DNA from 2 places in the Pseudoalteromonas sp. SR41-7 genome. Region 1 is predicted to be linked to the other one. Evidence: predicted binding sites of a transcription regulator. Region 1 holds the regulator's gene; the other holds the start of a gene.
The links. Region 1 encodes MetJ, which represses methionine synthesis genes. Its sites were predicted from a motif close to TAGACGTCTAGACGTCTA; they were not measured.
Positions count from the first base shown of each region.

Region 1 (3,648 bases):
CCTGCAAAGTTACTGAAAAACCTCTTAAAATTAAAGGATATAGCATATAACAGGATAGACCTGATATTGCTTGGAATTTAAAAATAATAAGGGTATCGTACCCCAAGACTCCACCTCTCACTTTAACTTAAATTGCAGGATACCATCGCGTTATGTCTGACTTTCGTGAACAAGCACTACATTATCACTCACATCCCGTACCTGGTAAAATTAGCATTGAGCTAACAAAACCAGCTGAAACAGTTCAAGACTTAGCCCTAGCTTATAGCCCAGGTGTCGCTGAGCCTGTACGTGAAATTGCCGCAGATCCTGCAAATGCATATAAATATACCGGTAAGGGTAACATGGTTGCGGTTATCACTAATGGTACTGCAATTTTGGGCTTGGGTAATTTAGGTCCTTTAGCGTCTAAACCAGTAATGGAAGGCAAGGCGTTATTGTTTAAACGTTTTGCAGGGCTTGATTCTATTGATATTGAAGTAAAGCACAAAACAACAGAAGACTTTATTAACACGGTTGCCAATATTGCTGACACATTCGGTGGTATTAACCTTGAAGATATTAAAGCACCAGAGTGTTTTGAAATTGAAAAAGCATTAATAGAGCGTTGTAGCATTCCTGTTTTTCATGACGACCAACACGGCACCGCCATTGTTACGGCTGCCGGCATGTTAAATGCACTAGAAGTACAAGGTAAATCAATTGAAGATGCAATAATTGTATGTTTAGGTGCAGGCGCTGCTGCAGTTGCGTGTATGGAACTGTTAATTAAGTGTGGTGCACTGCGTGAACACATTTATATGCTTGACCGCAAAGGTGTTATTCATACTCGTCGCGATGATTTAAATGAATATAAACAGCTTTTTGCTAACAATACCGATAAACGCACATTGCAAGATGTAATTGCAGATGCTGATGTGTTTGTTGGTGTTTCGGGTCCTAACTTGTTAGCTGCCGAAGATTTAAAACTAATGGCAGAAAAACCGGTCGTGTTTGCATGTTCAAACCCAGATCCAGAGATCGATCCTGCACTTGCTCACGGCGCACGCAACGATTTAATTATGGCAACAGGGCGCTCTGATTACCCTAACCAGGTTAACAATGTTTTATGTTTCCCGTTTATTTTCCGTGGTGCACTTGATGTACGTGCAAGCGCGATTAACGATGAAATGAAAATTGCTGCAGTTGAGGCTATTCGTAGTATTGCCAAAGAGCCTGTACCTGCAGAAGTTTTAAAAGCCGCAGGCGTAGATAAGCTAGAGTTTGGTGCGCAGTATATTATTCCAAAACCAATGGATCCGCGTTTACTACCGCGTATAGCTAAAGCTGTAGCACTTGCTGCGGTAGAGTCGGGTGTTGCGCAAATTGACTTGCCTGAAAACTATATGGCGTAATATATAACGCTTAAACAAAAAAACCTCAGCAATGCTGAGGTTTTTTGATTAAAAAGGTAACGATTTATTCTTCGTTTAAAATAGGCACTTCTAAACCCATTTCTTGCATTATCTTTTTAACTTCTTCTGGTACTTTTTCTGCGTTGTCTTTACGTAGGTCATCGTCATTTGGTAAAGGTTGGCCAGTAAATGCATGCAAAAACGCCTCACATAGCAATTCACTATTTGTTGCATGGCGAAGGTTGTTGATTTGACGACGCGTACGCTCATCCGTTAAAACTTTTAATACATTTAGTGGGATCGAAACGGTGATCTTTTTAACTTGCTCTGATTTTTTCCCGTGTTCTGCGTATGGGTGAATATACTCACCATTCCATTTAGCCATAAGATGTATCGTTGCCTCAGATTATTAATTTCTCACACGGTATAAAAAGCGTGTAAATATGCGTGAAATTCTATCGATTTAAAAAAGATAGTCAAATAATAGATACCGATCTATCTTAATAAGCCTATTTGGGATGTAAAAATAAGCTCACTTTTGTGAGCTAAAATGTGATACTAGCAAACGCCTTACCTAACTTTAGCCATCTAGAGCTTTAAAATCCTTTGACTTATTAAAACGGATAACTTACTCTTTTAGACGTCTAAACATCCAAATTAATCAGGTGACGAATATGAGCGAAAAAAACAAAGCGACCATTGCTGTACGTAACGGCGTTGATGCTGATAAACATCATGGTGCAGTGGTGCCGCCAATTTATTTATCAACGACTTATTCGTTTGCCGACTTTGATACTAAGCGTGAGTATGATTATGGCCGCAGTGGTAACCCTAATCGTGATATTTTAGCAGAGACGCTTGCTAAGCTTGAAGGTGGCGCTCGTGGCATAATTACGGCCACTGGTATGGCTGCCGTGCATTTAGCTACTCAGCTACTTAACAGTGACGACACGTTAGTAATTCCACATGATTGTTATGGTGGAAGCTATCGTTTATTTACATCGTTACAAAAACGCGGACTATTGAAGCTTGAAGTATTAGATTTAACAAAAGAAGAAAGCCTTCAACAAATTTTAGCAATTAAACCTAAGCTTATTTGGATAGAGACTCCAAGTAACCCAGTACTTCGTTTAACCGATATTAAAGCGGTTACCGATGTTGCTAAGCAATGCGGTGCATTGGTTGCCGCAGATAACACGTTTTTGTCTCCTGCCTTACAAAACCCTATTAAGTTTGGTGTAGATATTGTGGTGCATTCAACTACTAAATATATTAACGGGCACTCAGATGTAGTGGGCGGCGCTGTTATTGCTGCAACACAAGAGCTTGGTGATGAGCTTGCTTGGTGGGCAAATAATATTGGTATTACGGGCGCCCCTTTTGATAGTTATTTAACGCTTCGTGGTCTACGTACTTTAAATGTGCGCTTAAGGCAGCACCAAGAAAATGCGCTAGCAATAGCTGAGTACCTTGAAAGTTCCAATTTTGTAAGCCAAGTTTACTATCCTGGACTTGAGTCGCATCCTCAACATGAACTTGCTAAAGCACAACAACTTGGCTTTGGTGGCATGGTTAGTTTTGATATTAAAGGCGATATAAACGACGCGGCAGCATTTTTAACTAGCCTTAAAACGTTTAGTTTAGCTGAGTCACTAGGTGGCGTAGAGAGCTTAATTTGTCACCCTGCAACTATGACGCACGCAGGTATGGAGGCAAAGGCACGTTTAGAAGCGGGTGTGGGCGATACGCTTATTCGTATTTCGGTTGGGATTGAAGATATACACGATTTAATAGCTGACTTTGAACGAGTATTTGAACTTGTAAAACCAGGGCAAAATAAAAATGTTGGCCGTGTAGGCAAAGGTGCTGGCACTTCTGGTGGAAACGTTAAATTAAGTGCAGCCCGTCCAGCGCTTTGGTAATTAATACCAATCCGCAATAATACCTAATCAATTTGAGGGATTAAACCGCACGATAACATCGTTAAAAATTCCTAATATAGAACAACTAAATAACGAAATTTTTGCCTTGTTATCGATACGGTTTTCTTACCTCAAAATAGACAACTTAATTAAGCGAATTGGTATAAATATGGTCAATTGTGTACATAAATTTGGTGGTTCAAGCTTAAGCTCTAGTGAGCGCTATCAAAGCGTAGCTAAAATAATTATTGGGCATACTCAGCCGGGCGACTGTGTTGTGGTGTCTGCTGCAGGTAAAACTACAGATACACTTGTGTCGTTGTGGCAAAGTT
Region 1 is NZ_JACJEF010000008.1:72,118-75,765, forward strand. Features, by position in the region: gene H5092_RS12500 (malic enzyme-like NAD(P)-binding protein) at 153-1,394, shown strand; gene metJ (met regulon transcriptional regulator MetJ) at 1,459-1,779, opposite strand; gene metB (cystathionine gamma-synthase) at 2,069-3,316, shown strand; gene metL (bifunctional aspartate kinase/homoserine dehydrogenase II) at 3,486-3,648, shown strand, end outside.

Region 2 (3,648 bases), on a different contig from region 1:
AAAAACGGCCCTATTAAGGGCCGTTTTTAATTTTCTTCAACACTTTCAGCTTAAAGGCCAGCGGCTGCACGAAGTGCATCAGCTTTATCTGTACGTTCCCAAGGGAATTCGTCACGACCAAAGTGGCCGTAAGCCGCTGTAGGAAGGTAGATAGGGCGCTCTAAATCAAGCATTTGAATTAAACCGTAAGGGCGCAGGTCAAAGTGTTCACGAATAAGCTCGATTAAACGGCTTTCTTCTAACTTGCTTGTACCAAACGTTTCAACGCTGATAGATGTAGGCTCTGCAACACCGATTGCGTAAGAAACTTGTAATTCACATTTATCAGCAAGGCCAGCCGCAACTACGTTTTTAGCAACGTAACGTGCAGCGTATGCAGCTGAGCGGTCAACTTTTGATGGATCTTTACCAGAGAAAGCACCACCACCGTGACGAGCCATACCACCGTATGTATCAACGATGATTTTACGACCTGTTAAACCACAATCGCCCATTGGTCCGCCAATTACAAAGCGACCCGTTGGGTTAATGAAAAATTTAGTCGCGCTTGTAATAAGCTCTGCAGGAAGTACCGGCTTGATGATAGTTTCCATCACCGCTTCTACTAAATCTTTTTGCGAAATGTCTTCGCTGTGCTGAGTAGATAGTACTACTGCATCAATACCTACTGGCTTACCATTTTCGTATGCAAAAGTAACTTGAGATTTTGCATCTGGACGTAACCAGTTAAGCTCGCCGCTTTTACGTACTTGCGCTTGGCGCTGTACTAAACGGTGTGAGTAAGTAATTGGCGCAGGCATTAGCACTTCTGTTTCGTTACATGCGTAACCAAACATAAGACCTTGGTCGCCAGCACCTTGTTCTTCTGGGCTAGTACGGTCAACACCTTGGTTAATGTCAGGAGACTGTTTACCAATAGTGTTTAAAATTGCACATGAATCTGCATCGAAACCCATGTCTGAATGCGTGTAGCCAATTTCACGTACTGTTTTACGTGTAATTTCTTCAATATCAACCCATGCGCTAGTAGTGATTTCACCACCAACCATAACCATACCTGTTTTTACGTAAGTTTCGCACGCAACACGGGCATGAGAGTCTTGCTCTAGGATAGCATCAAGTACCGCATCAGAGATTTGATCGGCGATTTTATCCGGATGACCTTCAGAAACTGATTCAGAAGTAAATAAATGTTTTGCCATTGTATTTCTGCTCACAAATATTGCGCTTCACAAACGTCGGTATTAGCGCTAAAAAATTAAGGGGCGTATTTTATCGAAAACAAAACACCTTGCATAGTGTTTTTACGCCTAGACGTCTAAATAAAATTACTAATAACTTTTTGGTCTTAAAAAATATTCATAATGCCTCACTTTTATAGGGTTTTTAATTGCACACAGCCCCCACAATAAGTAAGAATGGTCGATATAAACAAACCCAAGTTACTTGGGTGCATAAACAAACACATAAATACCCGCGCAAATACACATAAAGGTAGGAGAATTCATGCCATCTCGCAAAGAACTTGCAAATGCTATTCGCGTCTTGTCAATGGACGCAGTACAAAAGGCCAAATCTGGTCACCCTGGAGCCCCTATGGGCATGGCTGATATCGCAGAAGTATTATGGCGCGATTATCTAAAACACAACCCAACAAATCCAGAGTGGGCTGACCGTGACAGATTTATTCTTTCAAACGGCCACGGTTCAATGCTTATCTATTCTCTATTGCATCTAAGTGGTTACGACTTACCACTGGACGAAATTAAAAACTTCCGTCAAATGCATTCTAAAACACCAGGTCACCCTGAATATGGCTATGCACCAGGAATCGAAACTACTACGGGTCCATTAGGTCAAGGGATCACAAATGCCGTAGGTATGGCAATTGCTGAAAAAGCGCTAGCTGCGCAGTTTAACCGTGAAGGTCACGATATTGTTGATCACTTTACCTATGCATTTATGGGCGATGGCTGCCTTATGGAAGGTATTTCTCATGAAGCTGGTTCACTTGCAGGCACATTAGGTCTGGGTAAACTTGTTGCATTTTGGGATGACAACGGCATTTCAATCGATGGTGAAGTAGAAGGTTGGTTTACAGATGACACGCCAGCTCGCTTTAAAGCATACGGTTGGCATGTAATTAGTGGTGTTGATGGCCACGACAGCGATGCTATAAGTGCTGCAATTGCAGAAGCTAAAAGTGTTACCGATAAACCATCACTAATTTGTTGTAAAACAATTATTGGTTACGGCTCACCTAATAAATCTGGTAGCCACGATTGTCACGGTGCACCACTAGGTGATGACGAAATTAAAGCGTCTCGCGAATTCTTAGGTTGGACTGGCGATGCGTTCGAAATTCCTGATGATATTTACGCACAATGGGATAGCAAAGAAAAAGGTCAGCAGCTTGAATCAAGCTGGGACGAAAAATTTGCAGCATACGCAAAAGCATACCCAGAGCTTGCGGCTGAATACAAGCGTCGTATTAATAACGAACTGCCTGGCGATTGGGCTGAAAAATCTCAAGCGTACATTGAGCAATTACAAGCAAACCCTGCAAACCCAGCGTCTCGTAAAGCATCGCAAAATGCATTAAACGCATTTGGTCCGTTATTACCAGAATTTATGGGTGGCTCAGCCGATTTAGCAGGCTCAAACTTAACAATTTGGGATGGCTCTAAAGGTTTAACACACGACGATGCAAGCGGTAACTACATTTACTACGGTGTACGTGAGTTTGGTATGTCGGCAATTATGAATGGTATTGCCCTTCATAAAGGCTTTATTCCTTACGGTGCTACGTTCTTAATGTTTGTTGAATATGCAAAAAATGCCGTACGTATGGCTGCATTAATGAAGCAACCAAGCATTTTTGTATACACGCACGATTCAATCGGTTTAGGTGAAGATGGTCCAACTCACCAACCAGTAGAGCAAATTGCAAGCATGCGTTTAACGCCTAACTTATACAACTGGCGCCCATGTGACCAAGTTGAGTCGGCAATTGCATGGCAACAAGCTATTGAGCGTAAAGACGGTCCTACATCGTTAATCTTTACTCGCCAAGGTCTTGAGCAACAAGCGCGTGACGCACAGCAATTAAGCGATGTTAAAAAGGGTGGTTACATCCTTAGCTGTGACGGCAACCCTGAAATTATTTTCATTGCGACAGGCTCTGAAGTGCAACTAGCACAAGATTCAGCAACTGAGCTACGCAGCCAAGGTAAAAAGGTACGTGTTGTATCTATGCCATGTACTGATGCCTTTGAAGATCAAAGCGCAGAGTATAAAGAAAGCGTATTACCGGCATCTGTTACACGCCGCGTAGCAGTAGAAGCAGGTATTGCTGACTACTGGTACAAGTACGTAGGTCTAAATGGCGCAGTAGTAGGTATGACTACCTTTGGTGAGTCGGCACCTGCTGGTGAGCTGTTTGAGCACTTTGGTTTTACAGTGGCAAACATTGTAAGCAAAGCAAACGAGCTTTTTTAATCGCTTTGATTAAATAAAGTAAGTAATTGAAAAACCCGCACATGTTGCGGGTTTTTTTATGCCCTAACATGAAGCAACTTCACCTTGAACAATGCTGCTTTCCTTGCAAGAAAGTAAGCTATCAGGCAAGGTAGTGCGATAAAATTTATA
Region 2 is NZ_JACJEF010000015.1:49,535-53,182, reverse strand. Features, by position in the region: gene metK (methionine adenosyltransferase) at 51-1,202, opposite strand; gene tkt (transketolase) at 1,507-3,498, shown strand.
Region 2: metK (methionine adenosyltransferase) is a predicted target of MetJ. The motif match lies at 1,304-1,321, and genes of this name have one in related genera.